4 regions of the Kitasatospora sp. NPDC058048 genome follow, and region 1 is predicted to be linked to each of the others. Evidence: riboswitches for the same ligand, from Rfam matches in the RefSeq annotation. Region 1 holds a riboswitch; each other region holds the start of a gene.

Region 1 (7,676 bases):
TGCTGGCCGCCCTCGCACTGCTCAAGGAGCGCCGCTGGGGCCGCAGCCCGGCGGTGCTGACCAACTCGATCTGCCTGCCGGTCGCCTACTACATGTTCGAGAGCGGCGGCACGGCGATCGCGTTCGGCGTGCTGATCGGCGTGCTCGGCCTGGTGGGCATCGGTTGCCTGCTGAACCCGAAGTCGACGGCGGCCCTGTACGCCCCCTCCGAAAAGTAGGGCGTACAGGGCCGGGGCAGGGGATCGGACGGCCGCCGAGCCGGAGCTGAGCGGCCGTCAGTCCTACTCCTCCACCAGGAGCTTCTCCCGCAGCTGGGCCAGGGTCCGGGCGAGCAGCCGGGACACGTGCATCTGGGAGATCCCCACCTCGGCGGCGATCTGCGACTGGGTCATGTTCCGGAAGAACCGCAGCACCAGGATCTTCTGCTCCCGGGGCGGCAGTTGGGCCAGTAGCGGCTTGAGCGACTCGCGGTACTCGACGCCCTCCAGCGCCTCGTCGGTCGCGCCCAGGGTGTCCGCCACGGCCGGCGACTCGTCGTCGCTGTCCGGCACGTCCAGCGAGAGCGTGGAGTACGCGTTGGCGGACTCCAGGCCCTCCAGGACGTCCTCCTCCGAGATCCCCAGGTGCTCGGCCAGCTCGTGCACCGTGGGGGAGCGGCCGTGCCGCTGGGAGAGCTCGCTGGTCGCCGTGGTGAGCGACAGCCGCAGCTCCTGGAGACGGCGCGGGACCCGCACCGCCCAGCCCTTGTCGCGGAAGTGCCGCTTGATCTCCCCGACGATGGTCGGCGTCGCGTAGGTGGAGAACTCGACCCCGCGCTCGTGGTCGAAGCGGTCCACGGACTTGATCAGGCCGATGGTGGCGACCTGGGTCAGGTCGTCCAGCGGCTCGCCCCGGTTGCGGAAGCGCCGGGCCAGGTGCTCGACCAGCGGGATGTGCATCCGCACCAGCTGGTTGCGCAGCTCGACCCGCTCCGGGGAGCCCTCGGGCAGTGCGGACAGCCGGACGAACAGCGCGCGGGCGGCCTCCCGGTCCGGGGCGCCGGTGCGGTGCGAGCCCTGGGCGGGCACGGCGCTGTGCGGCTCGGCCTCGACCGCCGGGTCCGTCTCGCCCGCCGGGTCCGGCGGGGGCACGGAGGCAGGCGTCGGCTCGGACGTCGGCTCGGTGGGGTGGCTCATCCGCTGGGCGTCCTTCGGGTGCGCTTCGTCGTTGGCGGCGAGGCCGGGAACGCTCGCCTGGGTCGGTACGGCGGGTCCCGCCGTCGCGAGGCCGGTACGGTCCAGATCACTCACGGCCATTCCCCCGTTCCGTTCCGGGAGCACCGGGGCCGGTGGCCCCGGAATCGTCTCGTTGGTCGTACCGCGTGGGTGGCGGTACCGGGAGCCGTCCGTCGGAACCCCGGTCGGGGGAGCGGCGGACGGCCCTTGCGCGGGTGGTGCTCGGTGCTGCTCGGTCGTGCGGTTCGGTCCGGCGCCCGGCTAGTGGACGGGGGACCCGCCGCGCTTCTTGTTCAGGCTGATCGACACGGTCTTGTCCGCGCCGACCGAGGAGTCGACCTCGCCGGCCAGGGCGGAGAGCACCGTCCAGGCGAAGGTGTCCCGCTCGGGGGCCTTGCCGTCGGTGGTCGGGGCCGAGACGGTGACCTTCAACGAGTCGCCGACCAGCCGGAACTCGCAGGACAGTACGGACCCGGGCACCGCCTGCTGGAGCAGGATGGCGCAGGCCTCGTCGACCGCGATCCGCAGATCCTCGATCTCGTCGAGCGTGAAGTCCAGCCGGGCCGCCAACCCGGCCGTCGCTGTTCGCAGGACGGAGAGGTAGGCCCCCGCTGCGGGCAGCCGGACCTCCACGAAGTCCTGAACACCGAGATCGCCGTCGATCTGGGACACCCTTGCCTCCTGGGTGGCGCGCTGTGCTTTCTTGGTACCCCGCTTGTTACCGCTTGCTACCCCCGTTGGGGGCCCGGCGTCACGCATCCACCATCGCTCTGCCTTCCGCACCCCGGTTCGGGAGTTACTCATGGTAAGGCATTGCGACGCAGGGTGGCAGACCCTTTCGCCGGTCTCCGGACGGCCGTTCAGCGCCGCCCGGCTTCGGCCAGGGCCTCGCCGGTGAGCCGGTAGACCGTCCACTCGTCCATCGGCACCGCGCCGATCGCCTTGTAGAAGTCGATCGAGGGCTGGTTCCAGTCCAGGACCGACCACTCGACCCGGGAGTAGCCGCGCTCGACGGCGATCCGGGCGAGCTCCAGCAGCAGCGCCTTGCCGTGGCCGCCGCCGCGTGCCTGCGGACGGACGTACAGGTCCTCCAGGTAGATCCCGTGGGTGCCGCGCCAGGTCGAGAAGTTGCGGAACCACACCGCGAAGCCGACCGGCTCGCCGGTGGCGTCGTCCTCGGCGATCAGCCCGAACAGGGCCGGGTTCTCGCCGAACAGGGCGTCGTGCAGCTGCTCCTCGGTGGCCTTCGCCTCGTGCAGGGCCTGCTCGTAGTCCGCGAGTTCGCGGATCATGGCATGGATGACGGGGACGTCGGTGGCGACGGCGGTGCGGATCATGCCTGTGAGCCTACTGCTCGGGACCCGTCTCGTCCCAGGCCTGGACGGAGGTCTGGTCGACGATCCGGCCGTCCCGCAGCACGGCCATCGAGGACATCAGCACCCGGACGCCGTCGGGGTACCGGCAGGACTCCAGGAATGCGGCGTGGTCGCCCTGGACCACCACCTGTTCCAGCTTGTGGGTCATCTCGCGGCCGTAGACGTCGTCCAGCATGGCGCCGATCTCCTCCCGGCCGTGCATCACCAGGGGGTGGCTGGGCTGGGTCCTGCGATCGACCATGCGCAGTTCGGCGTCCTGCGCGTAGAGCGCGAGGAGGGTCTCGGCGTCGCAGCGCTCGATGCCCTCGCGCAGGGCGCGGGTGTCGAAGGCGCCGGGGGCCGCCATCGTGGTCATGATCTCGCTCCTCCGGTCGGGTTCCGTCGGCTCGTACCTTGAGCGTACGCCCGCGGCCACCGCCCCGGAGGAGCGGACCGGGGCCGTCAGCGGGCCGGCACGGTGCGCAGGTACTCGGCCAGCGCGCCGATCGCGGCCGGGTTGCGCGGGCTCTCCACCAGGTCGACGTAGTCCATGACGAAGATCCGGTCGTTCCTGACCGCGGAGACGTTGGCCAGCGGCGGGAAGGACTTCAGGAACTTCCGCTTCTCCTCGGCCCCGGGCGTCGCGTAGTCGTTGATCACGATCACCTCCGGGTCGCGCTGCACCACGCCCTCCCAGCCGGCCGTGACCCAGGTGTCGGCAAGGTCGCCCATGATGTTGCTCCCGCCGGCCTTGGCGATGATCTCGTTGGCGGCGGCGAACTTCCCGGCGGTGTACGGCTTGTCCTGCCCGCTGTCGTACAGGAAGACGGACGGGCGGCGCTCGGGCTGCGGGACGGCGGCGATCTGCGCCTTGAAGTCCGCGATCAGTTTGTCGGAGCGGTCCTTGACGTCGAAGATCTCGCCGAGGTTGGCCAGGTCGGTGTAGAGGGCCTCCAGCGGGTCCATCACGCCGCGCTCGGTGCCCTTGCCGCTGCGGCAGGACTCGCTGAGCACGTACGAGTCGACGCCGAGCGCCTTGAACGCCTGCGGGGTGACGCCGGAGCCCTCGTCGAAGCCGTAGTGCCAGCCGGCGAGGACCAGGTCGGCCCGGGCGTCCAGGGCGATCTCCTTGGTGAGCACCTTCTTGGAGAGCCAGGTGGTCTGCTGGTAGCCGTCCTTCCAGGCCACCTTGTCGATCCGGCCCTTGTCGTCGGGCATCACGTAGCCGGCCATCCGGTCGGCGAGGCCGAGGGAGAGCATCAGCTCGGTGATGTTGACGTCGTTGGTCACCACCCGGGCGGGCTTCTGCGCGAAGGTGAGCTTCTGCCCGCAGTTGTCCACCGTCACCGGGTAGTGGGCGGAGGCGGTGGCGGCCTCCTTCGGGGCGATCTCGGCGCCGCAGGCGGTGAGTCCGAGGACGAGCAGGGCGGCGGTGGCAACGGCCTTGGTGCGCAAGGTGGTTCCTCTGGGCAGACGGGACGGGTCAGGAGGAGGCGGGGGCGAGCCGGTCGAACAGCAGCTGGAGGGCGCCGGTCTCCGGGTGCCGCACCGGGGTGGCGCGGACGCCGAACACCTCGGCCAGCAGGGCGGGGCGGAGCACCTCGTGGGGCGGGCCGGAGGCGACGATCCGCCCGGCCCGCAGCACGTAGACCAGGTCGCAGTGGCCGGCCGCCAGGTTGAGGTCGTGCAGCGCGGTGAGCACCGTCGGGCCGGCCTCGCGGGCGAGCGCCAGCACCTCCAACTGGTGGGCGATGTCGAGGTGGTTGGTGGGTTCGTCCAGCACCAGCAGGCGCGGTTCCTGGACCAGCGCGCGGGCGAACAGCACCCGCTGCTTCTCGCCCCCGGACAGGCTCAGGAAGCCGCGCTCGGCGAGGTGCCCGGCCCGGACCTTGCGCAGTGCCCCGGCGCAGCGCTCCGCGTCCCCGTCGGCCGGGGAGCCGAAGCCGCGGCGGTGCGGCAGCCGGCCCATGGCGACCACCTCGGCGACGGTGAAGTCGAACTCGGCGGAGTGCTCCTGGGTCAGCGCGGCCACCCGGCGGGCCGTGTCGCGGGCGCTCAGGGCGTGCAGGTCGTCGCCGGCCAGCCGGACCACGCCGCCGGCCGGTTTCAGCACCCGGTAGACGCAGCGCAGCAGGGTCGACTTGCCGCTGCCGTTCGGGCCGACCAGCCCGACCACCTGCCCGGCGGCGGCCGCCAGGTTCACCTCGTGGACCAGCCGGGTGCCGGCCAGCTCCACCGAGACGGCGTCGACGGCGAGGTCCTGGGCCCGCGCCGGGGTGGGCGCGGCCGGGTCGGTCGGGTCGGCCGGGCCGGTCGCCGTGGTCACGTCGGTCACCGGGTTCCTCCGAGGGCCTGGCCGCGGCGGCGCATCATCAGCAGGAAGGCGGGCACGCCGAGCACCGCGGTGAACACCCCGACGGGCAGTTCGGCGGGTGCCAGCAGGGTGCGCGAGGCGATGTCCACCCAGACCAGCAGCAGTGCCCCGGCGAGCGGCGCGATCACCAGCACCCGGCGGTGCCCGGCGCCGACCAGCATCCGCGCCAGGTGCGGCATCAGCAGCCCGACGAAGCCGATCGCCCCGCTGACCGCGACCACGGTGCCGGTGACGGCGGCCGTCACCACGAACAGCTCGCGGCGCAGCCGGTCCGGGTCCACGCCGAGCGAGGCGGAGGTCTCGTCGCCCATGGCGAGCGCGTCCAGCCGCCCGGCGGCGCAGGCCAGGTACGCGAGCCCGGCCACCACCGTGACGGCGGCGATCGGCACCTTGCCCCAGGTGGCGCCGCCGAGGCTGCCGAGCAGCCACATCATGGCGCCCCGGGCGGCCTCGCCGCGGTCGGCGGCGAAGACCATCAGGGTGGTGGCGGCGGAGAAGCCGTAGGACAGGGCGGTGCCGGTGAGCACCAGGCGCAGCGGGGTGAGTCCGTACGCGGTGCGGGCGGCGAGGTAGACGAGCGTCATGGCGGCCAGCGCGGAGCCGAAGGCGGAGGCGGAGATCGCCCACACCCCGAGCGAGGCGAAGGCGCCGAAGAGCAGGACGGCGTTGGCGCCGACGGCCGCGCCGGAGGAGATGCCGAGCACGAAGGGGTCGGCCAGCGCGTTGCGCACCAGGGCCTGGACGGCGACCCCGCAGGCGGCGAGTCCGGCGCCGACGACGGCGGCCAGCACGGTGCGCGGCAGCCGGATCTCCCAGACGATCGCGTACGCGGCCGCCTCGCCCGCGTCCAGCCGTCCGCCCGTCAGCCCGGCGCCCAGCAGCCGCAGCACCCGGGGCAGGCCGAGTCCGGAGGAGCCGAGGGCGACCCCGCAGAGCAGCGACAGCAGCAGGGCGGCGACGAGGCCGGCGGCGAGCGGGACGACGGGTATTCGACGGGTGGGCGGGCCGACTGCACGGTCCACGACTGCACGGTCCACGGGTGCGCCTTGCCTCGGGCCGCGGGTGCGCCGGGGCGGGCGCCGGCCGAAGGCGTGCCGCGGCGCCGTTCCCCTCGCAGTCCGCGGCGAGTTGTCGGGAGTTCAGCGGCCGGGGGCGATCGGGCTGGCGCGGGCCGTACGGGCTGGTACGGGCCGTGCTCACCGTTGCGGGTCAGCGCCGGATTCACACCGGACTTCCCCCTCGGACGCCCTGGCAGCATAACAGCCACTCAGGGCAGGCAACCCTTACCGGCCCTGGGTGGGGCCGGGAACGCGCGACCGCCCCCGTCCGGCGGTGCGGACGGGGGCGGTCGGGTGGCGACGCGTCAGGCTCAGGCCTGCTTGGTCTCCCAGAAGATCTTGTCGACCTCGGCGATCAGGTCCAGCAGGGCCTGGCCGGTGGCCGGGTCGGTGGACGCCTTGGCGGCCGAGGCGGCCTTCAGGGTGTCGTTGATCAGCTGGTGCAGCTGCGGGTACTTCTCGAAGTGCGGGGCCTTGAAGTAGTCGCTCCACAGCACCGAGATGTGGTGCTTGACGGCCTCGGCGCGCTGCTCCTTGATGATGATGGCGCGGGCGCGGAAGTGCGGGTCCTCGTTGGCCTGGTACTTCTCCTGGGTGGCCTTGACCGACTCGGCCTCCAGCTTGGCCTGAGCCGGGTCGTACACGCCGCAGGGCAGGTCGCAGTGGGCGTGGGCGGTGGCGCGAGGTGCAAACAGACGAGAGAACATGGGAGTCCTTCCTTAGATCGTCTTCCCGCGCCCGAGATTACCCTTCCGGCCTCGCCGTTTCGCGATCGGGCGGCGGGCCTAGGGCAAAAGACGGACCAGGAACCGGGGTAATCCGGACATCGGACCGGTGACGGTCCGTACGGCAGACTGGGGGCGGGCGGAGCAGGAGGAGGAGTCGTGGCGCGGAGCACGCGACCGCAGGGCGCCGGGGCCGGGGGGCCGGACCGGGGCGGCGCGCTGCCGTTCGGACTGGTCGACGTGGCGGGGCCGTCGATGGTCCCGACCCTGCGCGAGGGCGACCAGCTGCTGGTCCGCTACGGCGCGCCGATCCGGCCGGGCGCGGTGGTGGTCTTCCGGCACCCCTTCCAGCAGGACCTGCTGGTGGTGAAGCGGGTCGCCGAGCGCCGGGCCACGGGCTGGTGGCTGCTCTCCGACAACCGCCCGGTGGACAGCGACAGCCGCAGCTACGGCGCCGTGCCGGACGAGCTGGTGCTCGGCCGGGTGCTGCTGCGGCTGCGCCCGAGCCCGGTCTGGCTGGCGCCGGGGCGCCGGCTGGAGCGGCTGCTGCTCACCCCGCGGCTGGCCCGGGTGCCGGGCCTCGCCCGCCGGCTCGGTGCCTGGGTGGAGGACGTTTAGGGCGCGTCGCCCCGGGCCGCCGCCTCCGCCTCCTGGCGCTTGCGGGCGCGGTAGGCGGCCACGTTGGCGCGGGTCGCGCAGCGGTCCGAGCAGTAGCGGCGGGAGCGGTTGGTCGAGGTGTCCAGGTAGGCGTTGCGGCAGGGCGCGGCCTGGCAGATGCCGAGCCGGTCGGCGCCCAGCTCGGTCAGGTGGACGGCCAGGCCCATGCAGGCGACCGCGGTGAAGTGCGCGGTGGCGGTGGGGGAGTTGTCGGCCAGGTGCAGGTGCCAGCGCGGCCGTCCGGCGTCGTCCAGGTAGTCGTGCCCGGAGACCAGCGGGCTGACCGGGTACTC
Region 2 (7,676 bases), on a different contig from region 1:
CCGTGGTCGCGCCGACGGACCAGCCGTAGAGGATCACCTTGCCCGCGCCGCTGTCGAGCGCCAGCCGTACCGCCGCCTCGATGTCGCGCCACTCGGTCTCGCCGAAGTGGCTGAGCCCGTCCGGGGAGGCGGGGGCGCCCTGGTCGCCGCGGTAGGTGACGGCGAGGGTGGGCAGGCCGAGCCGGTCGAGGACGGGGAGCACCGGGAGGGTCTGCTGGCGGTCGGCCTCGGGGCCGTGCACCAGGATCACCCAGGTGCCGCGCTTGCCGTCGAGCCGCCAGGCGGGAAGGGCGCCGAGTTCGCCGTCGGCGGTGGTGTCGGTGAAGGGGAGGCCGAGTGCCTCGGTGGGGTCGCCGAGGAGGACCCGGGGGGTGAAGCGGACCTCGGTGCCGGGGGTGAGCGTGCCCCGGTCGGCGCGAAGCAGCCGGCGGGTGACGCCCCGCTCGTCGCTGTGCAGGACCTCCTCGACGACCGCGTGCCCACCGTCCGCCCACTCGACCGCCCAGCGGCCGGGGCGCAGGCTCTCGGGGCCGCGGGTGAAGGTGACCCGGCCGGGGGCGAGGCCGCGGACCAGGACCGGCCCGGACTCCGGGACGGCGGCCACCGGACGGACCGTCCGCTCGGAGGCCCGACGGCCGATCACCAGCACGGCGGCCCCGACCGCGGCGGCCGCCACGACGGCGGCGGTTCCCCAACGCATTTCGCTCCCCGCTCTGTTGCTCACGGACCGGACGGTGTTCGGGCACCAGTTCACCGGCGCTCCGTCCGCCCGGCCACCGGGCTGGGCCGTCCGGGTCACCCGGGCGGCGGCCCGGCGGCGCCGAGGAGGTGTCGGAAGCGGGCAATGAGGATGGTGGGGCGGGGCGGCGGCGGAGCCGGCGGTGCCCCGGTGGGAGGGGAGGTGGTGTTCCCGGTGGGAGGGACGTGGTGTTCCCGGTGGAGGGCGGCCCCGCGCCGGGCGATCCCCCGGCGCGTCGGCGGCGTCCGCGTGTGACCAACCCCTCCGTGACCTCGGTTGACTCCCGGTTCGGGCCCGTGATGGGATCCTGGGGCCAAACGGAGGCATGGAGAGGAAGCCGGTGGAATTCCGGCGCGGTCCCGCCACTGTCACCGGGGAGCACGCTCGGAACATCGCCACGGCGGCCGTCGACGGCCGCTGGAAGGCTCCGGGGGTGCGTTCGACCCGGAAGCCAGGAGACTCTCGCCCCCGTCACGTCGATCCAGGGCGCGGACCCTGAGTGAGGACACGCACGCGATGCAGGCTGCCCCGCCCCACCGGACTCCGAGCTGCCCTCCGCCGTGCCCCCGATGACCCCGCTCGGGCCCTCCTCCTCGCCGCGCCCGCTGGCCCGCGCCGCCGCGTTCGCGCTCGGCGCCGTCGCGGGCCATGCCGCCGACGCCCGCTTCGCCGACCCCCGCCGGGGCCATCCGGTGGCTGTCTTCGGCAGCGCCGCGACCCGCCTGGAGCGTCGGCTGTGGCGCGACGACCGCGGCGCGGGGGCCGGCTACACGGCGCTGTGCGTGGGCGCGGTCGCGGCGGGCGCGCTCGCCCTGGACCGTACGGTGGGCCGGCGTCCGCTGGGCCGGGCGGTGCTGGCGGCGGCCGCGACCTGGACGGTGCTCGGCGGCACCTCGCTGACCCGGGAGGCGCGCACCATCGGCCGCTCGCTGGCCGCGGGCGACCTCGCGGCCGCCCGGGAGCGGCTGCCGCACCTGTGCGGGCGGGACCCGAGCGCGCTGGACGGCCAGCAGATCGCCCGGGCGGTGGTCGAGTCGGTGGCCGAGAACACCGCCGACGCCGTGGTGAACGCGCTGACCTGGGGCGCCCTGGCCGGCACGCCCGGCCTGCTGGCCTTCCGCGCCGTGAACACCCTGGACGCGATGGTGGGTCACCGCTCGCCGCGCTACGCCCGGTTCGGCTGGGCCTCGGCCCGGCTGGACGACCTGGCGGGCTGGCCGGGCGCCCGGCTGACGGCGCTGCTGACGGTGGCCGCCGCGCCCGAGCCCCGTACGGCCTGGCGGGTCTGGCGGCGCGACGGCTCCGCGCACCCGAGCCCGAACGCGGGCCAGGCCGAGGCGGCGTTCGCCGGCGCGGTGGGCGTACGGCTGGGCGGGGCGCTGCGGTACGGCGAGCGGGTGGAGCACCGGCCCGTGCTGGGTGCGGAGCTGCGGCCGGTGACGGTGGACGACATCGAGCGCGCCTGTGCGCTCTCCCGGCGGGTGGGCGCACTGGCGCTGGGTACGACGGTCGCGGGGCACGTCCTGCTGCGGATGCTGCTGAGGAAGAGGGGACGGGCATGAGCAAGGCGCTGCTGGTCGCGGGGACGACCTCGGACGCGGGCAAGAGCGTGGTGACGGCCGGGATCTGCCGTTGGCTCGTCCGCCAGGGCGTGCGGGTCGCGCCGTTCAAGGCGCAGAACATGTCGCTCAACTCCTTCGTCACCGCCGACGGTGCCGAGATCGGCCGCGCCCAGGCGATGCAGGCGCAGGCCGCCCGGGTGGAGCCGGAGGCGGCGATGAACCCGGTGCTGCTCAAGCCGGGCGCGGACGGCCGCAGCCAGGTGGTGCTGCTCGGCAGGCCGGTGGCGGAGGTGGGCGCGCTGGACTACCGCGAGCGCAAGCCCGTCCTGCTGGAGCGTGCCCTGGAGTGCCTGGCGGACCTGCGCGGCCGCTACGACGTGGTGGTCTGCGAGGGCGCGGGCTCGCCCGCCGAGATCAACCTGCGCGACCGCGACATCGCCAACATGGGCCTGGCGACGGCCGCCGCCCTGCCGGTGGTGGTGGTCGGGGACATCGACCGCGGCGGGGTCTTCGCGGCGATGTACGGGACGCTGGCGCTGCTGTCGGCGGAGGACCAGCGGCACGTGGCCGGCTGGTTCGTCAACAAGTTCCGCGGTGACGCGCGGCTGCTCGCGCCCGGGCTGGAGATGCTGCACGGGCTGACCGGCCGTCCGGTGCTGGGCACGCTGCCGATGCTGCCCGGGCTCTGGCTGGACGCCGAGGACTCGCTGGACCTGTCGACGGTGGTGGACCGGGCGGACGGGCCCGGGCCGTACGGCGCGGACGTGCTGCGGGTGGCCGTGGTGCGCTTCCCGCGGCTGTCCAACTTCACCGACATGGACGCGCTCGCGCAGGAGCCGGGCGTGCTGGTGCGCTGGGCGACCCGCCCGGAGGAGCTGGCCGACGCCGACCTGGTGGTGCTGCCCGGGACCCGGGCCACCGTCGCCGACCTCGCCTGGCTGCGCGAGCGCGGTCTGGAGCCGGCGCTGCGGGCGCGGGCGGCGGCCGGGCTGCCGGTCCTCGGGGTCTGCGGCGGCTACCAGATGCTGGCGCGCTCGATCGTGGACGAGGTCGAGTCGAAGGCGGGGGCCGTCGAGGGCCTCGGCCTGCTGCCGACGCAGGTGCGGTTCGGCGCCGAGAAGGTGCTGGCGAGGCCGGTCGGCGAGGCGTTCGGGCAGCGGGTGGAGGGCTACGAGATCCACCACGGGGTGGTCACCGTCGAGGGCGGGGACACGTTCGTCTCCGACGGCCGGGGACGGAGTCTGGACGGCTGCCGGGTGGGCCCGGTCTGGGGCACGACCTGGCACGGCGCGCTGGAGAACGACGGGTTCCGCCGCGAACTCCTGCGCGAGGTCGCCGCGCTGTCGGGCCGGGCGTTCGTCCCGGCCCCGGACACCTCCTTCGCCGCGGCACGCGAGGCCCGGCTGGACCGGCTGGGCGACCTGATCGAGGAGCACGCCGACACCGACGCGCTGTGGAAGCTGATCGAGGGCGGGGTGCCGGCGGCCGGATCGCTGCCGTTCGTCCCGCCCGGGGCCCCTGGGAGTGACGCATGAGCCGGGTACGGCGGCAGTGCCGGGTACGGCAGCAGAGCCGAGCAGGATCACGGGACCAGGCAGGGTCACGCAACCGGGCAGGATCACCGAGCCGGGCAGGATCACAGGACCGGACAGTGCCGCGGGACCGGGCACGACAGGAGTGGGGTACGGCATGAGTGACGTCCGCTATCCGTTCACCGCGATCGTCGGCATGGCCGACCTGCGGCTCGGGCTGCTGCTGAACGCGGTCTCCCCGGCCGTGGGCGGCGTGCTGGTGCGCGGCGAGAAGGGCACCGCGAAGTCGACCATGGTGCGCGCGCTGGCCGGCCTGCTGCCGTCCATCGCCACCGTGGACGACTGCCGCTTCGCCTGCGACCCGGCCGCGCCCGACCCGCAGTGCCCGGACGGGCCGCACGTCTCCCCGCCCGCTTCCGAACGGCCGGCCCAGCTGGTCGAGTTGCCGGTCGGCGTGGCCGAGGACCGGATCGTCGGCTCGCTCGACCTGGAGCGGGCGCTGGCCGAGGGCGTCAAGGCGTACGAGCCCGGGCTGCTCGCCAGGGCGCACCGCGGCGTGCTCTACATCGACGAGGTGAACCTGCTCCAGGACCACGTGGTGGACCTGCTGCTGGACGCCGCCGCGATGGGCCGCTCCTACGTCGAGCGCGAGGGCGTTTCGGTGCGCCATGCGGCCCGGTTCCTGCTGGTGGGCACGATGAACCCGGAGGAGGGCGAGCTGCGGCCGCAGCTGCTCGACCGGTTCGGCCTGACCGTCGAGATCGCCGCCACCCGGGATCCGGCCGAGCGTGCCGAGGTGGTCCGCCGCCGGCTCGCCTACGACGCGGACCCGGCCGGCTTCGCCGAGCGGTTCGCCGAGGAGGAGCGGGCTCTCGCCGAACGCATCGTCGCGGCGCGGGAGTTGCTGCCCAAGGTCGAGCTGACCGATGTGGCGCTGCGTCAGATCACCGCCGTGTGCGCCGCGTTCGAGGTGGACGGGCTGCGCGCTGACATCGTGATGGCCCGCACGGCCGTCGCACTGGCGGCCTGGGACGGGCGCACCGAGGTGCAGGAGGAGGACGTCCGCAAGGCGGCGCAGCTGGCGCTGCCGCACCGGCGCCGCCGCAACCCCTTCGACGCGCCGGGGCTGGACGAGGAGCAGCTGGAGCGGACGCTGGAGGAGCACGCGCAGCAGGAGGAGCCGGAGCCCGAGGGCGACGGATCCGGCCCGGACGGCGACGGACCGGACGGCGACGGCGACGGCGACGGGCCGGAGGGCGGCCCGGACGGGGGCGGCCCCGACGGCGGCGGCGCGCCCGAGCCGTCCGACGGCGGCCCCGAGGGGTCCGCTCCCGAGCCGTCGGCCCCCGAGGCACCCTCCCCCGAGGGCCCCGAGGCGCCCGCGCAGCAGCCCGTACCCGCCCAACACCCCTCCCCCGCACGGGAGTCGGCTCCGGTCGCGGCCGGGGACCCGTACCGGACGCAGCTGTTCACCGTCAAGGGCACCGGGCACGGCGCCCAGGGCCGCCGCTCCCCCGCCGAGACCACCGGCGGGCACACCATCCGCGCCCGCCGCCCGCAGGGCGCACTCGGCCGGCTGCACCTGACCGCGACCCTCCAGGCCGCCGCGCCGCACCAGGCGGCGCGCGGGCGCAGCGGGCGGGCGCTGGTGGTGCACAAGGACGACTTCCGCGAACAGGTGCGCCAGGGGCGGGAGTCCAACCTGGTGCTGTTCGTGGTGGACGCCTCCGGGTCGATGGCCGCCCGGCAGCGGATGACCACCGTCAAGGGCGCGGTGCTGTCGCTGCTGATGGACGCCTACCAGCGCCGCGACAAGATCGGCATGATCACCTTCCGGGGCGCGGGTGCCGAGCTGGCGCTGCCGCCCACCTCCTCGGTGGAGGTCGGCGCGGCCCGGCTGGAGTCGCTGCCCACCGGCGGGCGGACCCCGCTGGCCGCCGGCCTGCTGCGCGCGCACGAGGTGCTGCGGGTCGAGCGGCTGCGCGACCCGAGCCGGCGCCCGCTGCTGGTCGTGGTGACCGACGGCCGGGCCACCGGCGGGCGGGACGCGCTCGCCCGCTCGCACCGCGCGGCCGCGCTGTTCGCGGCGCAGGGCACGGCAAGCGTGGTGCTGGACTGCGAGTCCGGCCCGGTCCGCCTGGGCCTGGCCCGCACCCTGGCCGGGCTGCTCGGCGGCACCGCCGTCGGCCTGGACGAGTTGCGCGCCGAGGGCGTGGCCTCGCTCGTCCGCGAGAGCCGGTCCGACAACCGTTCTGCGAACCGTGCAACCACCGCGATGCGAAAGGCGGCCTGAGCCGACATGCCCAAGGGTGTCCCCGAGAGCGTTCCCGACGACGGCCTGACGACCCGTCAGCGCCGCACACTGCCGATCACCGCCGTGCACACCGGCCCCGGCAAGGGCAAGTCCACGGCCGCGTTCGGCATGGCGCTGCGGGCCTGGAACCAGGGCTGGCCGGTCGGGGTGTTCCAGTTCGTGAAGTCCGCCAAGTGGAAGGTCGGCGAGGAGAACGCGCTTCGCGTGCTCGGCGCCTCCGGCGAGGGCGGCACCGTCGACTGGCACAAGATGGGCTCCGGCTGGTCCTGGATCCAGCGCTCCGCCGAGCAGGAGATGTCCAGCGAGGAGGCGGCCAAGGAGGGCTGGGAGCAGGTCAAGCGGGACCTCGCGGCCGAGACCTACCGCTTCTACGTGCTGGACGAGTTCACCTACCCGATGCACTGGGGGTGGGTCGACCCGGACGAGGTGGTGGCCGTGCTCAAGGACCGTCCGGGCAGCCAGCACGTCGTCATCACCGGCCGGTACGCGCCCGAGGCGCTGACCGGATTCGCCGACCTGGTCACCGAGATGACCAAGGTCAAGCACCCCATGGACGCCGGCCGCAAGGGCCAGCGCGGTATCGAGTGGTAGGCCGTTGAGCACCGTCCCCCGCCTCGTCGTCGCCGCGCCCTCCTCGGGCGCCGGCAAGACCACCGTCGCCACCGGCCTGATCGCGGCGCTCGCCGCGCGCGGGCTGGCGGTGTCGCCGCACAAGGTCGGCCCCGACTACATCGACCCGGGCTACCACGCGCTCGCCGCCGGTCGCCCGGGCCGCAACCTGGACGCCTTCCTGTGCGGGCCGGAGCGGATCGCACCGCTGTTCCTGCACGGCGCGGCGGGGGCGGACGTCGCGGTGGTCGAGGGGGTCATGGGCCTGTTCGACGGGGCCTCCGGGCGCGGGGAGCTGGCCTCCACCGCGCACGTCTCCAAGCTGCTGCGGGCGCCGGTGGTGCTGGTGGTGGACGGCTCCTCGCAGTCCCGCTCGGTCGCCGCGCTGGTGCACGGCTTCGCCTCCTGGGACCCGCAGGTGCGGCTCGCCGGAGTGATCCTCAACCGGGTCGCCTCCGACCGGCACGAGCAGCTCCTGCGCGAGGCCCTGGAGGAGGGCTCCGGCGTGCCGGTGCTGGGCGCGCTGCGCCGCTCCGCGGCGGTCGCCACGCCGTCCCGCCACCTCGGGCTGATCCCGGCGGTGGAGCGCTCGGCGGAGGCCCTGCGGGCGGTCGCCGACATGGGTGAACTGGTGGCCTCCTCGGTCGACCTGGACGCCCTGCTCGAACTCGCCCGGACGGCGCCGGACCTGGACGCCGAACCGTGGGACCCGTCGGCCGAGGTCACCCCGGTGGCCGGCCGGCCGCGGATCGCGGTGGCGGGCGGCGCGGCCTTCTCCTTCTCGTACGCGGAGAACGCCGAACTGCTCGGCGCGGCGGGCGCGGAGGTGGTCCCGTTCGACCCGCTGCACGCCTCGTCGCTGCCCGAGGGGACGGCCGGCCTGGTGATCGGCGGAGGCTTCCCGGAGCTCTACGTGCGCG
Region 3 (7,676 bases), on a different contig from region 1:
AACGGGACCGCCTACCCCGACCAGGGCCTGACCATCGATGCCGTGCTGGCCTTCGCCGCGTCGCACAGCGCCGACGAGGCCGCCGCGAAGGCCACCGCCTGGCTGGCGAAGCCCGAGATCATCGGCGGCTACCTCGGCGACGGCACCACCGAGGCCTACGCGGGCGTGACCGCCAAGCTGCTGCTCGCCGTCGAGGTGCGCGGCGGGAACCCGACGGCCTTCGGCGGGGTCGACCTGCCGGCCCGGCTGCGCTCGCTGCAGACCGCCGAAGGCCGCTTCTCCGACCGCTCGCAGTGGGGCGACTACAGCAATGCCTTCGGCCAGTCGCTGGCCCTGATCGCCCTGCACCGCACGCCCGGTGACGCCCCGGCGGCGGCCGTGGACTACCTCGCCAACAGCCAGTGCGCGGACGGGGGCTTCCCCGTCTCCTTCGGCCAGGCCGCCTGCACCAGCGACCCGGACGCCACCGCCCTGGCCGCCCAGGCCCTCGCCGCCACCGGCCGCACCGCCAAGGCGAACGCGGGCCTCGGCTGGCTCACCGCCCACCAGAACGCCGACGGCGGGTTCGCGGCTGCCGGGTCGACCACCTCCAACGCCAACAGCACGGGCCTGGCCACCCAGGCGCTGCTCTCCGGTGGACGCCTCGGCTCCGGTCTCAAGGGCTGGGGCCGGCTGGTGAAGTTCCAGCAGGGCTGCGCCGCCGACCCGGCGCTCCGCGGCGCCGTCGCCTACGACGCCTCCGGCTTCAACGCGGGCAACGGCGCCCGGGCCACCGCGCAGGCCGTCCTCGGCCTCGCGGGTACCCCGCTGGCCACGCTCTCCGCCGCCGGGGCCCGCCCGGACGCGCCCACCCTGGCCTGCCCGACCCCGGCCACGCGCTGAACACACCTGACACCAGGAGGATTTCACCGATGACCGACACCTTCACGGCGGGCCGCCCGGCCCGCCGTACGCTCGGCTCGATCGCCGCGGCCGCCGCCCTCACCGCCGGACTGCTCGGCGTCTCCGCCGTCCAGGCCCCGCAGGCGCAGGCGGCCGCTTGCAGCGGGACCACCGGAGTCACCGTCGTGGTCGACTTCACCGCCGTCGGCGGCGGCGTCCAGACCGGCTGCGCGCCCGGTGACCCGGCCAGCGGCCTGGCCGCGCTCACCGGCGCCGGATTCTCGTACGCCTTCCATCCGCGCTACCCGGGCTTCGTCTGCACCATCAACGCCCTGCCGACGACCTGCACCAACCCCACCGGCAGCGCCTACTGGTCGTACTGGCACGCCCAGCACGGCGGCCCCTGGTCGTACAGCAGCCTCGGTGCGGGCAGCTACAACCCGGCACCCGGAGACGTCGAGGGCTGGTCCTTCGGCGCCGGCGCGCAGCCGGGCATCACCGCCCCCTGACCCGTCTGCCCGTACACGTCGACGCCCCGGCCTCCCCGATGAGGGAGGCCGGGGCGCAGGGGTCAGGCGTGGGGTGCCCGCCGGCGCCGGACGAGGTGGTCGTACAGCACGGTCAGCCCGCCCAGCCCCGCCAGCAGGCCCACCACACCCACGTAGCAGCCTGCCACCCATCGGGAAGCACCGATCGGAACCCGTCCCCCTGCTCCGTGAAGCCGACGGGCGATCGCCCGCCGAGACCATGATCCTCCTCCGCCCGGCCACTCACCGGACCGGTCGCGGGAGCCGCCGTCGCGGCGGTCCCGGCGCTCGGTACGCTCGGCCGTACGGATCCCAGGCGCCACCGTCGGCGCGGAGGCGTTCCTGGCGAGGAGGTACCCGCCGCGGACACCGGGGGATCGCTCCCTCGAAGGTGGACCGTTTCTCGTGGTGATCCCGCAGCAGAAGTCCGACGGCCCGGCGGAGGCCGGCCGGTCGCCCGGCGGCCTGGTGATCGAACGGGCGTGCCGCACGGAGGAGGGGGCATGCCGCCACCTGTTGGTCTGGCGCTGCGGGCCCGGCTGGCGGCTGCTCGGCAGCGCCGTCCTCGGCGGTGGCCTCGGCGAACGGGAGTGGGTGGTGAACGCACAGGTCAGGCCGGGATACAGCCGGATGGACCCGGAGCAGCACCTGGCGGAGCTGGCTGCCGCGGAGCGGCTGCGGGGCGCCGGGGCGGGGCTGATGACCGCCGCCCAGGTGGACGACTTCACCTGGGCGTGCGACGGCGGGGCCTCGGCGGTGGTCACGACGGGGATCGGCGTGCCGATCTGGGCCGCCGAGCCCGAAACCGCCCCGGCCCACGCGTACGTGCCGGGCACGATCAACATCCTCGTCGTCGTCCCGGCGGCGGTGTCCGACGCGGGCCTGGTGAACCTGCTCGCCACGGCCACGGAGGCGAAGGTCCAGGCCCTGTTGGACGCCGGCTACGACTGCTCCGGAACGCCCTCCGACGCGGTGTGCGTCGCGGTGCGGCGCACCGGGGCGGGCGACGAGCCGGAGCCGTTCGGCGGCCCGCGCTCGCTGTGGGGCGCACGGGTGGCGCGCGCGGTCCACGCGGCCGTTCGCGCGGGGGCCGAGACGGACCGCGCGCGCCGGGCCCGGGGGCCCGCACCCGAACACGCACGGCCGATGCAGGACTGCCGCCGCAGCTTCGTCCTGTCGGTGGATCAGCTGCCGTAGCGCAGCGAGACGGTGTCGCCGAGGTGGACGGTGGTGGCCCGGGTGGCGGCGGTGGAGGCGGTGCCGTCGAGACTGACCTTCCAGGTGGAGGAGCCGCTGTTCGCGGTGCCGTTGAGCGCGGTGACGGTGCCGCCGCCGGTGGACGGGGTGACGGAGGTGACGCAGCCGCTCGGAGTGGCGGTGCCCGCCGCGTCAAGGACGTCGCCGAGGGTCGTGGTGGTGCCGGTGGGGGTGAGGGTGACGGCGCAGACCTTGAGGTTGCTGGTGCCGTCGTCGACGACCAGGGCGAGCTTCGCGGCCGTACCCGCGGTGAAGTCGCCGGTGGCGGCCCAGACGGGCTCGCCCGAGGTGGTCGGTGTCGGCGGGGTGGCGGTGAACCCGGCGCCGGCGACGGCGCGCAGGCCGTCGACGGAGGCGTAGGGGGACGGGGAGGTGTCGGTGGGCAGGTACTTGAAGCCGCCGCCGGGCTTGAACTGCTGGGCGATGAGGAAGTCGAGCGGGGTCTTGCCGGTACCGCTGGTGAAGTCGGTGCCCTGGGGGTTGATGCCGCAGGCGTTGAGGCCGGACACGGCCCAGCCGTTGGAGTCGGTGTTGACGCCGAACATGGCGTTGAAGGCGCCGGAGGAGGCGAGCTTGCCCTTGAGGAAGTTCTTCGCGGCCACGACCGCGGCGTCGGTGTTCGGGACGCCGCCGGCACACAGGGAGGCCATGGCGGCACCGGTCATGTCGATGTCGCTGCCCTGGGCGAGAGCCGTCGGGTCGCCGGCGGCCTTGCTGTAGTTCCAGCCGCCGTCGTTGTGCTGGTTGGCGCGCACGGCCGCGACCGAGGCGTTCAGCAGGGCCTGCGGGACGCGTTGGCCGCCGCTCCGGGTCTTGGCGCCGCCGAGGGCGAGCAGGCCGAAGACGGTCCCGTTGAAGTTCGCGGACGGGCCGTAGTAGCCGGGTTCGGCGGTCTGCCAGTAGGCGGCGAGGTCGGCCACGAGGTTGCGGGCCGGGCCGATCCGCGCGGGGTCGATGCCGGCCGCGTAGGAGTTGAGGATGCCGCGCTCGTAGTCGGTGACGACCGGCGAGGCGCTCGGCCAGCTGTTCGCGGCGAGCTGGTTGCGGTAGACCAGGCGCGCGTTCTTGCTCGTGTCACCGCCAGGGGTGACATCGGCCGCGGCGGTGCCGGCGGCGGCGAGCGCGCCGAAGGCCCACTCGTTGGAGAGCCCGCCGCCGGTGACGTAGCTGCCGTCGGCGGCCTGGAGGGACTTGAGGTACGTGACGCCGGTGCTCCTGGAGGTGGCTATCTGGCTCGGCGAGGCGGTGGCGTGCGCAGGGACGGCCGACATCAGGAGGGCGCCGGCGGCCATCGAGACGGTCGCCGCGGAAGCGAGACGTGAGGAGACGAAGCGCGAGTGCGCGGGAACGGACACGGAACGGGCTCCTTGGGGTGACGGGCGCGCCGGTCCTGCCCCGGGACCCAGCGCACTCGTTCCAGGAGCGCGGCGGTACGGGGCGGCGGCCGCCCGGATCGCGTGGGCTGGCTGGTGCTGGTGCTGCACGACCGCGCGGGCATTCGGGCTCGGGGCCGGTGCAACCACCGCCCCACACCGCTGCGCGTCAGCTCCGGATTCGCACCGGATTCCCCCGCTCGGCCACCGCGGACGTTACCGCACCCGTGAACGGATCTACGAGGTGGCGAAAGCGACATGACGACTCGTTGACGACGACTCCGAGCACATGGTGTGATGAACCGCTTTTTAATCCTCGGCAGTCAGGGGAAGCCGGTCCGATTCCGGCGCTGACCCGCAACCGTAGACCCGCCCGCAAGGGCCGGTGAGCCGGAATGCCTGCGCCGGGGCCTTGTTCATGAGTGCATGCGTCGTCGTGGACTACGACGCGGTCGCGACGGCCCCCCGTACCGGGGAGAGCCGTCGGCTGCGTCGTGGGACCCCGACGACCGATCGGGGAGTCGCCGGTGAGGGTCAGCAGCAGTCCTACGCGTCACAGAAGCAGAGAACTGGGCTCGCTTCTGGTCACCACGGCCGTCGCGGTGGCCGCGGGAGGAACCGTCCTGCTGGGCCACCCCGGCTCCGCGGCAGCCGATCCGATCGAGCAGTGCACGGCGACGACGGGCGCGATCGTCGCCGTCGACTTCAGCCACTGGGGCGGCGGGGTCGTCCGGGGCTGTGACGCCCACCCCACGACGGGCATGAACCTGCTTCACAACGCGGGATTCACCACGACCGGAACCGAGCACGACGGGCCCGCCTTCATCTGCCGACTCGGCACCGGGACCTTCAACGGCGGTGCCCAGTACCCGACTCCGGCCGAGGAGCCGTGCGTCAACACCCCGCAGGCCACCGCGTACTGGTCGTACTGGATCGCCGCACCCGGCCAACAGACCTGGTCCTACAGCCGGTTCGGCGCCGGCACGCAGCAGCCCAAGCCCGGCGAGGTCGAGGCCTGGGTGTACGGCGGCACCGACATCGGGGGCACCAGCGGGGCGCCGAGCTTCACCCCGGACTCGGTGCGGGCCAGGAACGGCGGTGCCTCGCCCTCCGTGACCCCTTCGCCCTCCGCGACCCCTTCGCCGTCCGCGAGCCCGACCGGTCCCAGTGCCACCGGCGACCCGGCCGCGGCCTGGCTGGCCGGACAACTGGTCGGCGGCGACCACATGGAGAACTGGGCCGCCCCGGGGCCGGACTACCCCCGGACCGCTCTCACCGCCATCGCGCTCGCCGCCGCGGGCACGCAGGACCCGGCGCTGCGGAAGGTCGTCGGCTTCCTCGCCGACCACACCGACGCGTTCCTCCACCCCGCCGGCCCCACCGGCACGCCCGACACGCGGGCCGCTGCGCTGCTGGCCCTCGTCGCCGAGAGCACCGGCCGCGACCCGCGCACCTTCGGCGGGCGGGACCTGATCGCCGCGCTCACCGACCACGTCTGCACCGCAGCCGGGGAGAACGGCAACTGCACCGCTGCCGGGGACTTCCTCGGCGCGGCCTCGCCCTGGGTCCAGTCCCTCGGCGTCATCGCGCTCCAGCGCGCCGGCGTCACCCCGCCCGCGCCGGCGCTCGCCCGCTTCACCGCCCTCCAGTGCGCCGACGGCGGCATGGCCGGCTCGATGATCGTCGCGGGTGAGCACTGCGAGTCGGACCCGCTCACCACCGCCGTCGCCGTCCTCGCCCTGCGGACCGCCCCCGGGTACGAGGCGGCGGCGAGGAAGGCCGCCGACCAGCTGGCGGCGAGCCAGCAGCCGGACGGCTCCCTCCTGCCCTACGTCGGCGCCCCCGGCGACACCACCAGCACCGCGAGCGCCGCCCAGGCCTTCCAGGCCAGCGGCCAGGGCGCCTGCCGGGCCGCAGCCACCGCCTGGCTCGCCGCCCGCCAGAACAAGGACGGCGGCTTCGGCCCGGACGCGTCGACCACCGACCCGGACGCCGCAGCCACCGAACAGGCGATCCTGGCCCTGACGGGCACCGACCTCACCAGCGTCCGGCACAACCCGGACGGCGCCACCATTCCGCCGACCACCACGCCGGCCACCACGCCCCCGACCACGCCTGCCGGGCGAAAGCCGGACGCGGCCAAGGGCAGCGCCTACCTCACCGACCCGGCCCGGCTGATCGACGGCCACTACTACGAGGGCTTCCCGGCCTTCGCCGACTTCGGCCTGACCATCGACGGGGCCTACGCCCTCGCCGCGACCGGCACCGATGACGCGGCGCTGCGCCGGATCGTCGACTTCCTGGACCAGCAGGGCAAGGACGCGAGCGAGCGCACCGTCAACGACTGGACGGCCATCGGTACCGAGTACGCCGGCGGTGGGTCGATCGGCAAGGAGGCGCTGCTCGCCGAGGTGGTCGGCCGCGACCCGCGCGCCTTCGGCGGTCACGACCTGATCGCCGCCCTCGCCGCGATGGTGTGCACCAAGGCCGACGCGAACACCGGCTGCGCCGCCCCGGGCAACTACGTCTACGCGACCTCGGTGTTCTCCCAGGCGCTCGCCGTCATGGCCCAGCTCCGGGCCGGGGACGCCGCCAACGCCGCCCCTGCGATCGCCTACCTGAGAGGCCTCCAGCACCCGGACGGCTCCTGGCCGAGCCTGATCCCCGCCACCGGCGATGCCGACGTGGACAGCACGGCGATGGCCGTCATGGCCTTCGCCCTCGTCCCCGGGGACGAGGCCGCCCAGGCGGTCGACAAGGGGCTCGGCTGGCTCGCCTCGCGGCAGCTGCCCGACGGCGGCTTCCCCGGCGCGGCCGGCGACTCGACCAACTCGGCCGCGCTGGCCGTCCAGGGCATGACGCTGCGCAAGGCCGCCTACGGCGGGCAGATCGCCAGGGCGCTCGACTTCCTCGCCGGGCAGCAGAACGGCGACGGCGGGTTCAACGTCGCCTCCGGGGGACAGCAGGGCTCGGACGTCCGGGCGTCCACGCAGGTGCTGGGCGGTGCCACCGGAATCCCCTTCGGCACGCTGTCCCGCAACCTCGGAGGCACGCCGACGCCGACTCCCACCGGGACGCCGACCGGCACTCCCACGGGCACCGCGACCGCGACCGGTACGCCGACCCCGACGGGCACCGGCACGCAGACGGCGACGACGTCCCCCACCTCCGTCGCGTCCAATCCCGGTGACGGCTCGACCACCCGTCCGTCCGACGCCCCGCCCGTCGGTGACCCGCTCGCCGGTGGCCCGGTCGGCGGTGGCGCCTCCGCCGGTGCCGGGCGGTCCGGTACCGGCGGCCTCGCGGCCACGGGGAGCGAAGCACTCGCACTGACGGGGGCCGCCGGTCTGCTGACCGTGCTCGGCGCTGCGGCCGTCCTGGCCGCCCGCCGTCGTACCGCCTCCGGCCCGGGGCGTCACCGGTGATCCGGCGCTTCGGCCGGCTGCTGGGCGCAGCGGCCACGACCCTGGCTGTCGCGTTCGGCGGCGTCGCCGTGGGCACCGCCCCGGCGTCCGCGGCGCCGTTGCCGATGGACCAGTGCACCACCACCTCCGGCGTCGTGCTCGCCGTGGACTTCGGCACGTGGGGCGGACCGCTGCTGCGCTCCTGCGGCACCACGCCGACCACCGGGTACGCC
Region 4 (7,676 bases), on a different contig from region 1:
GCGGCCGAACAAGGAGTGCTCGCTCCAGGTGGAGCTGACGACGACGAGCCGTCGGCCGCCGGTGGCACCGAGCGCGGCGCGGTAGCCGTCGCGGGAGCGCCGGCTGCCGAGCATCCGGTCGAAGCAGGGGTCGCCGACCACCCGGGCGACGTCCAGCGCCTCGGGGCAGGAGACCCGCAGCCGGTCCAGCTGCTCGGGGTGGGAGAGGCCGAGGACGTCCACGAACACCCGTCCGCGGTGGGTGAGTTCGTTGCGGGACAGGCCGGCGGCGGTGACCGTGTCGCCGGTGGACTCGGTGACCAGCCGGTTGTAGCCGACGCCGTGCGGGAGGACGACGAGGCGGGCGTCCAGCCGGTGCATGGAGGAGTGGACGGCGCAGGCGACGGCCAGGTCGAAGCGGCGGCTGACGGCGTCCTCCCAGTCCAGCACGGTGAAGCCGGGCAGGCCGTGCAGGTACTCGTCCAGGGCGCGGTCGGCGAAGGCGGAGCCGGGGTTGACGGTGAAGTACCGCTCGATGCCGTCCGGGTTCAGCAGGGTCAGGACGTCCAGGACCCGGGTGGCCGAGGTGAGGGTGCGGGCGACCGCCAGCACGCGGGCCCCGACCGGTCGGGTGTTCCACCGGTCGGCGGGCCAGGCGTGGGGGCGGGACGGCACGTCATGATCGTACTCATCCGCTCCGGCCGCGGCGCGGTTCCGGGGCCGGGCCAGTGGGTCAGCCCGTGGCCGCGGTGGGCTCGTGGTGTTCGCCGGCGGCGCACTCGTCGAGGAGGGGGCGCATGGCCTCGTCCACGAGCTGGTAGCGCACCACGCGTCCGTCCCGGTCGCCGGTGACCACGCCGGCCGTGCGGAGCAGCCGCAGGGCCTGGGAGACGGCGGGGTCGCGCATGCCGGTGGCGACCGCGAGGTCGGTGACGGCGAGCGGCCCGGCCCGGTGGAGGGCGAGCAGCAGGGCGAGCCGGCCGGGGTCGGCGAGCAGGGAGAACCGCTCGGCCCAGGACCGGACGTGGGCCGGGTCGCCGATCGCGGCGATGGCCTCGCAGACCCGGTGCCCGTCGATGGTGCGGTGGCCCGCGCGGTCGGCCGGTACGAGATGCATGCGGACATTCTCGCAGGCGGCGGTCTGTGATCCTGGACACCTGCGCAGGTGCGCAACCTTGCACGGGTCGGGGCGTGGCCCCTACGGTGTTCCCCGCCGTGGTGCTCGGGAAGACCGGTGACGGACCCTCAGGGGTCCCAGCCCGGAGCGGCCCTCGCCACTGTGATCGGGTCGTTCCTCCGTCCGCGGAGGAACGTCGTCCGTACCCATGGAGCCACTGGGCGCCTCGCGCGCTTGGGAAGGCGGGTACGGGCGTCCCGTCAGCCAGGAGACCGGCCACGGCATCTCACGAGGTTTTCCACGAGGTGCTGGAGCGTGATCCGCAGATGACCCTGCCCGAAACCGTTGCCGCCGGGGCCGAACCGGCCCCGTCCGCGCTGCCCAGCTTCCAGTGGCGGCGCGAGGACACCGTCCGTACCGCCGGGCTGATGGCGGTGATCGTGGCCATGCACGTGGTGGCCTTCGGCACGCTGATCTTCCTGGTCGCACCCGAGAAGTACGCGGTCGGTACCCAGGTCTTCGGGGTGGGCCTGGGTATCACCGCGTACACCCTCGGGATGCGGCACGCCTTCGACGCCGACCACATCGCGGTGATCGACAACACCACCCGCAAGCTGATGGCGGACGGCAAGCGCCCGGTCTCGGTGGGCTTCTGGTTCGCCCTCGGGCACTCCTCGATGGTGGTGGTGATGGCTGCCCTGGTGGCGGGCGGCGCGCAGCTGGCGAACACCCTGATGGACGACGAGTCGACCACCCACAAGTGGCTCGGCGTGATCGGGACGACCACCTCCGGCGTGTTCCTCTACCTGATCGGCGCGCTCAACCTGGCGGCGCTGCTCGGCATCCTCAGGGTGTTCCGCTCGATGCGGGCCGGAAAGTTCGACGAGAAGGAGCTGGAGGCGCACCTCGACTCGCGCGGCTTCATGGCCCGGGTGCTGAACCGGGCGACCCGTTCGATCACCCGGCCCGGGCAGATGTTCCCGGTGGGCATGGTGCTGGGGCTGGGCTTCGACACCGCGACCGAGGTCACCCTGATGGTGATGGCCGGCTCGGGCGCCGCCTCCGGGCTGCCCTGGTACGCGATCGTCTGCCTGCCGCTGCTGTTCGCGGCCGGGATGAGCCTGTTCGACACCCTGGACGGGACGTTCATGAACTTCGCGTACCAGTGGGCCTTCGCCAACCCGGTACGGAAGGTGTACTACAACCTGACCATCACCGGTCTGTCGATCGCGGTGGCCTTCGTCATCGGCACCATCGAGCTGGTCGGGGTGCTGCACGAGAAGCTCGATCTGACCGACCCGGTCACCGGCTTCATCGCCGACATCTCGCTGGACAACGTCGGCTACGCCATCGCCGGGCTGTTCGTGGTCGTCTGGGCGATCGCGATCGGGTACTGGAAGCTCGCCGGGGTCGAGAAGCGCTGGACGCCCGAGGGCTCCTGAGCCACCCGGCCGCGAGCAGCGGCCTGCCCGCGCACGCCGGAACGGCGCCTCCCCGCGGCGGGGAGGCGCCGTTCGCGTTCCGGGGGCCGGGTGCGCCCCGGGTCGGCGCTCCTCGCGGAAGTCGACGTGCCGGCCGGGCGACCGGGTCGTACTCGCACAGGACCGGCAGTGACATATTCGTGACGGAGCGTAGCGACCGGTCGGGGTCCGAGGGGCCGCCGGGGGGTGCGGGGCCCCTCGGCGGCACGCTGCGTGGGCGGTGGGCGGTGGGCGGCACGCTGCGTGGGGGGCGGGGCGCGGGTCCGAGGGGACGGTGCCGCGGTCGCGCAGGGGGGCGTGCAAGGGGTATTGGGGGTTCTGCCGGGGGTGCTCGGCGGGCGCTTCGGGCCGGGGGTTCGTAGGCTCGACGCATGGCGGATGCGTACGCGGGGCGGCGGGAGCGGGTGAGGGAGCACTGCAGTGCGGCCGGGGCCGATGCGGCGCTGATCACCCGCGCGGCGAACGTGCGGTACCTGACGGGCTGCGCGCCCTGCGGGGCGAGCCTGCTGCTGACCAGGGAGCGGGCGCTGCTCGCGCTGCCGGACGACCTGCCGCCGGACGACACCGGGGAGCACCTGATCGCCCCGGACGTCACCCGGCTCCCGGTGGCGGCCGGGGCGGACTCCGCGCTGGCCGTCGCGGCCGTCGCCGCGCGGTCCGGGGTGTCGGGACTGGCGGTGGAGGAGCACGACCTGACCGTCACCCGGCACCGGGCGGTGGGCGGCCTGAGCGAAGGGGCCCGGCTGGTGGACCTCGGCCAGACGGTCGAGCGGCTGCGGGTGGTCAAGGACGAGCACGAGATCGCCGACCTGCGGATCGCCGCCGAGATCGCCGACCAGGCGCTGGGCGAGCTGCTGGAGTCGATCCTGGTCGGCCGCACCGAGCGGCACCTGGCGATGGAGCTGGAGCGCCGGATGATCGACCACGGCGCCGACCGGGCCGCCTTCCCGGTCTCGGTCGGCACCGGCAGCCACTCCGGCCAGGCCGCCCACCAGCCCACCGACCGCCGGGTGGAGGAGGGGGACTTTCTGACCGTCGTGATGGGCGCCCAGTACCGCGGCTACGGCGTCTCCACCGCCCGCACCTTCGTGATCGGCGCGGCCCCCGCGCCCTGGCAGGTGGAGCTGCACCGGCTGGTCTTCCGGGCCCAGCGGGCCGGGCGGGAGGCGCTCGGACCGGGCGTGGAGCAGTGCGTGCCCGACCGGGCCGCCCGGCAGGTCCTGGAGGCGGCCGGCCACACCGAGGCCTCCCCGCACCCGGTGGGCCACGGCGTCGGGCTGGAGATCCGGGAGGCGCCGCGCCTCGGTCCGTCGGACATGGGTAAACTGGACAGCCGCGTGCCGGTCACCGTCGGTCCGGGGGTCCACCTCCCGGGCAGGGGCGGCGTCCGGATCGAGGACACGCTCGTCGTGCGCCCCCTCGAAGAGGGCGGGCCCGAGCTGCTCACCATCACCACCAAGGAGCTCCTCGCCCTGTGACCGCGGCCCCCCGGGGCCGTGGGAGGCAGGACGCAATCCCTTGGTTCCTTGACAGCTATACAGGAGTTAGTGCGCCCGTGGCTTCCACGAACGATCTCAAGAACGGCATGGTCCTCAAGCTGGAGGGCGGCAAGCTCTGGTCCGTCGTCGAGTTCCAGCACGTCAAGCCCGGCAAGGGCCCGGCCTTCGTGCGTACCAAGCTCAAGGAGGTCCTGACCGGCAAGGTCGTCGACAAGACCTTCAACGCGGGCACCAAGGTCGAGACCGCCAACGTCGACAAGCGCGGCATGCAGTTCTCGTACAAGGACGGCGAGAACTTCGTGTTCATGGACATGGACACCTACGACCAGCTGACCATCGAGCCGTCGGTCGTCGGCGACGCCGCCAAGTACCTGCTGGAGGGCTTCGAGGCCCTCGTCGCGCAGAACGAGGGCTCGGTCCTCTACATCGAGCTCCCGGCCGCGGTCGAGCTGACCATCGCCGAGACCGAGCCGGGCGTCCAGGGCGACCGCTCCACCGGTGGCACCAAGCCGGCCACCCTGGAGACCGGCGCCGAGATCCAGGTGCCGCTCTTCGTCACCAAGGGTGAGAAGGTCAAGGTCGACACCCGCGACGGCAGCTACCTCGGCCGGGTGAAGTAAGTCCGTGTCGGCCGCACGCAGCAAGGCCCGCACCAGGGCCTTCCAGATCCTCTTCGAGGCCGACCACCGCGGGGTCGACCCGCAGCAGGTCCTCGCCGACTGGGTGGCCCGCGCCCGCGAGCCCAGGCCCGACGAGGGCACCCCGCAGGTCGGTGAGTACACCATGGAGCTCATCGAGGGGTACGTCCAGCACGCTCGTCGCATCGACGACCTGATCGAGCAGTACTCCGTCGGCTGGTCGCTCGACCGGATGCCGATCGTGGACCGCAACGTCCTGCGGCTCGGTGCCTACGAGCTGATCTGGGAGGACGGCGTCCCGGACGCCGTCGTCCTGGACGAGGCCGTCGAGATCGCCAAGGAGTTCTCCACGGACGACTCCCCGGCCTTCGTCAACGGCATGCTCGCCCGCTTCCTCGAGCTGAAGCCGAGCATCCGCCGGTAGGCGGGTGGACCTCGCGGACGGCCGTCGGACCCGAACAGGTGTCCGGCGGCCGTTCCGCGTTTCACCCGGTCGGCGTAGGGTGGGGACCTACTTGTCAGTAACTTGACGTCCGGAACCACGCGTGAAGGGCAGGTCCCCCCAGATGACCACCGCGATCCGCAGCGAGTTCGACCAGGGCATCGCCCTGACCAGGCACCCCGAGGAGGCCGGCCGCTACGACGCCGAGCTCGGCGCCGGCTGGCAGATCGGCGGCGGGGTGAACGGCGGACTGCTGCTCGCGGTGGCCGGACACGCGCTGTCGCTGGAGCACGGCACCCACCCGGACCCGGTGTCGATCAGTGGTTACTACCTGTCCGCCTCCACCCCCGGCCCGGCCACCGTCCGCACCGAGGTGCTGCGCACCGGCCGCGGCCTGTCCACCGGCACCGCCTCGCTCAGCCAGGACGGCGTCGAGCGGCTGCGGGTGGTGGCCAGCCACGGCGACCTCGCCACCGCCGACGGCGAGGTGCGCACCAGCGCGCGGCCGCCGCAGCTGCCGCCGCCGGACCAGTGCATCGGCGTCGAGCACGCGCCCAAGGAGCTGATCGCCCAGGCCGCCCTGCTGGAGCGGTTCGACCTGCGGCTGGACCCGGCCACCATCGGCTGGGCGCTCGGGCAGCCCTCCGGCAACGGGCGGATCCAGGGCTGGTTCCGGCTCGCCGACGGCCGCGAGCCCGACCCGCTGCTGCTCCTGCTGGTCGCCGACGCGCTGCCGCCGGTCACCTTCGACCTCGGCATGCCGGGCTGGGCGCCCACCATCGAGCTGACCGTCCACCTGCGCGCCAGGCCCGTGCCCGGCTGGCTGCGGGTCACCCACGCGACCCGCAACCTGGCCGGCGGCTACTTCGAGGAGGACGCGGAGGTCTGGGACGAGTCCGGCCGCCTGGTCGCGCAGTCCCGCCAGCTGGCCCGGGCGCCCCGCCCCTGACCCGGCGGCCCCGCATTACCGGTGGTTACATTCCTGTGACACGCCGTACGTGTGCGGCGCGCGCGGATGGGGAGGAAGACGGTCAGCGGCGAGCGTGCCGCGGACCGTCAACCCCCGAAGCCAGGAGCCACCGATGAGTCAAAAGGGTCGCGCCCGCCGTAACTCCGACTGCACCGCCGGCGGCTCGCGGCCCGCGGTGCGGGCGTCGCACCGGCCACAGCGGGCCGGCGGCGCCGAGCAGGCTTTTGTCATCGGGGTGCTGACCAACGCCGCGGACTTCGCCCGGGCCCGCGCCTGGGGGATCTCCGACGCCCCCGACCACGAGCGCTACCTGGCCGACACCGCCGAGCTGCTGGCCGAGGCGCTGGAGCGGTTCGACACCGTCCGGGCCCGGATGTTCCACCCGCAGGACTTCGAGGAGTTCTGCGTGCTGCACGGGCTGGACCCGGCCGAGCCCGCCGCCCGCGACCGCTACCTGGTCAACCCGGCCCTGCAGACCCAGCTGATGGCCTATCAGGGCGAGGAACTGGCCGGGGACTTCGTGCCCCGCCTGGTGCGCGCCCGGGAGAACGGGCTGACGCTCTGCCACGCCGACCTGCTGCTCGACGGGGGCCTGTACGGGGGCGCGGGCGCGCCCGACGAGGAGCACGCCGCCTGGGTGCGCGCCGCCTACCAGCGCGGCGGCGAGGTGTTCCGCCGGATGCTGGTCGGCGCGGGGGCCGGCGTGTACGAGCTGCGCCTGCGGGTGGACGCGCCCGGCGGGAAGCTGACCGCCGCGGCCCGGGTCCTCCAGTGGGAGGACGGCGTGGTCCGGATCAACGACGAGGACCTGGAGCTGGTCTGCGCGGTGCTCTGCACCGGGCTGGCCCTGGAGCTGCCGGGCGTCGCGGTGCTGCACGGCTCGCAGGGCTCGGCCGCCTCCTGCGGGGAGTACCTGCAGGCCTCCTGGGCCTGGTCGAGCGGCGGGCAGGAGTGGGCGCCGGCCGAGCGGCCGGTCCGGCTGGACGGCGTGGCGGCGCAGCCCGGCTACAGCCTGGGAACGGTCTGCTGACGGCTCCGCCGCGGGGCCCCGTCCCGGGGCCCCGACACCGCGGCGCGGCCCCCCGGTCAGGGGAGCCGCGCCGTGACGTTTCTGCTTGCGGGTACGACCGGAAATCAGGCCGGGTCGTCCCTGGATCCGCCGGCGGGAGCCGGTGCGGCGAGCCTCAGCTCGCGTCCTCCTCGCGCACCGCGCGGCGCGCGTCGGGGTTCAGCACGCCCCAGGAGATCAGCTGCTCGGTGAGGATCGACGGCGACTGGTCGTAGATGACGGCCAGGGTGCGCAGGTCGTCCTGACGGATCGACAGCACCTTTCCGTTGTAGTCACCGCGCTGGCTCTGGATGGTCGCCGCGTAGCGCTGCAGCGGGCCGGCCTTCTCGGAAGGGACCTGGGTCAGTCTCTCCAGGTCGAGGACCAGGCGCGGCGGCGGCTCGGCCGCGCCGCCGGGCGTACCGCCGGGCAGCAGCTCCTGCACCGGGACGCCGTAGAACTCCGCCAGTTCGGCCAGCCGCTGCACGGTGACCGCACGGTC

What was found. Region 1 has a riboswitch for cobalamin ahead of ACFVVA_RS37665 (FecCD family ABC transporter permease). Riboswitches for the same ligand answer to the same signal wherever they lie in the genome.
Region 2: it holds a riboswitch for cobalamin, as region 1 does, so the genes downstream of both, ACFVVA_RS04985 (cobalamin biosynthesis protein) here and ACFVVA_RS37665 (FecCD family ABC transporter permease) in region 1, are expected to answer to the same signal.
Region 3: it holds a riboswitch for cobalamin, as region 1 does, so the genes downstream of both, ACFVVA_RS17230 (prenyltransferase/squalene oxidase repeat-containing protein) here and ACFVVA_RS37665 (FecCD family ABC transporter permease) in region 1, are expected to answer to the same signal.
Region 4: it holds a riboswitch for cobalamin, as region 1 does, so the genes downstream of both, ACFVVA_RS22555 (HoxN/HupN/NixA family nickel/cobalt transporter) here and ACFVVA_RS37665 (FecCD family ABC transporter permease) in region 1, are expected to answer to the same signal.

What each region holds. Positions count from the first base shown of each region.
Region 1 is NZ_JBHVRT010000054.1:44,544-52,219, forward strand. Features, by position in the region: gene ACFVVA_RS37630 (hypothetical protein) at 1-218, shown strand, start outside; gene ACFVVA_RS37635 (SigB/SigF/SigG family RNA polymerase sigma factor) at 282-1,295, opposite strand; gene ACFVVA_RS37640 (anti-sigma regulatory factor) at 1,476-1,886, opposite strand; gene ACFVVA_RS37645 (GNAT family N-acetyltransferase) at 2,075-2,551, opposite strand; gene ACFVVA_RS37650 (nuclear transport factor 2 family protein) at 2,562-2,945, opposite strand; gene ACFVVA_RS37655 (ABC transporter substrate-binding protein) at 3,032-4,024, opposite strand; gene ACFVVA_RS37660 (ABC transporter ATP-binding protein) at 4,053-4,805, opposite strand; gene ACFVVA_RS37665 (FecCD family ABC transporter permease) at 4,901-5,965, opposite strand; cobalamin riboswitch at 6,073-6,223, opposite strand; gene sodN (superoxide dismutase, Ni) at 6,313-6,708, opposite strand; gene sodX (nickel-type superoxide dismutase maturation protease) at 6,982-7,344, shown strand; gene ACFVVA_RS37680 (CGNR zinc finger domain-containing protein) at 7,341-7,676, opposite strand, start outside.
Region 2 is NZ_JBHVRT010000003.1:264,967-272,642, reverse strand. Features, by position in the region: gene ACFVVA_RS04990 (alpha/beta hydrolase) at 1-700, opposite strand, end outside; cobalamin riboswitch at 1,069-1,201, shown strand; gene ACFVVA_RS04985 (cobalamin biosynthesis protein) at 1,309-2,301, shown strand; gene ACFVVA_RS04980 (cobyric acid synthase) at 2,298-3,836, shown strand; gene ACFVVA_RS04975 (putative cobaltochelatase) at 3,991-6,126, shown strand; gene cobO (cob(I)yrinic acid a,c-diamide adenosyltransferase) at 6,133-6,738, shown strand; gene ACFVVA_RS04965 (cobyrinate a,c-diamide synthase) at 6,743-7,676, shown strand, end outside.
Region 3 is NZ_JBHVRT010000014.1:146,068-153,743, forward strand. Features, by position in the region: gene ACFVVA_RS17210 (prenyltransferase/squalene oxidase repeat-containing protein) at 1-882, shown strand, start outside; gene ACFVVA_RS17215 (flagellar hook-length control protein FliK) at 912-1,391, shown strand; gene ACFVVA_RS17220 (adenosylcobinamide amidohydrolase) at 1,815-2,606, shown strand; gene ACFVVA_RS17225 (hypothetical protein) at 2,594-3,958, opposite strand; cobalamin riboswitch at 4,159-4,236, opposite strand; cobalamin riboswitch at 4,320-4,461, shown strand; gene ACFVVA_RS17230 (prenyltransferase/squalene oxidase repeat-containing protein) at 4,642-7,464, shown strand; gene ACFVVA_RS17235 (hypothetical protein) at 7,461-7,676, shown strand, end outside.
Region 4 is NZ_JBHVRT010000021.1:64,038-71,713, forward strand. Features, by position in the region: gene ACFVVA_RS22545 (hypothetical protein) at 1-654, opposite strand, end outside; gene ACFVVA_RS22550 (metalloregulator ArsR/SmtB family transcription factor) at 713-1,096, opposite strand; cobalamin riboswitch at 1,179-1,392, shown strand; gene ACFVVA_RS22555 (HoxN/HupN/NixA family nickel/cobalt transporter) at 1,423-2,538, shown strand; gene ACFVVA_RS22560 (M24 family metallopeptidase) at 2,949-4,055, shown strand; gene efp (elongation factor P) at 4,133-4,696, shown strand; gene nusB (transcription antitermination factor NusB) at 4,701-5,138, shown strand; gene ACFVVA_RS22575 (thioesterase family protein) at 5,281-6,105, shown strand; gene ACFVVA_RS22580 (hypothetical protein) at 6,239-7,156, shown strand; gene ACFVVA_RS22585 (transcriptional regulator) at 7,311-7,676, opposite strand, start outside.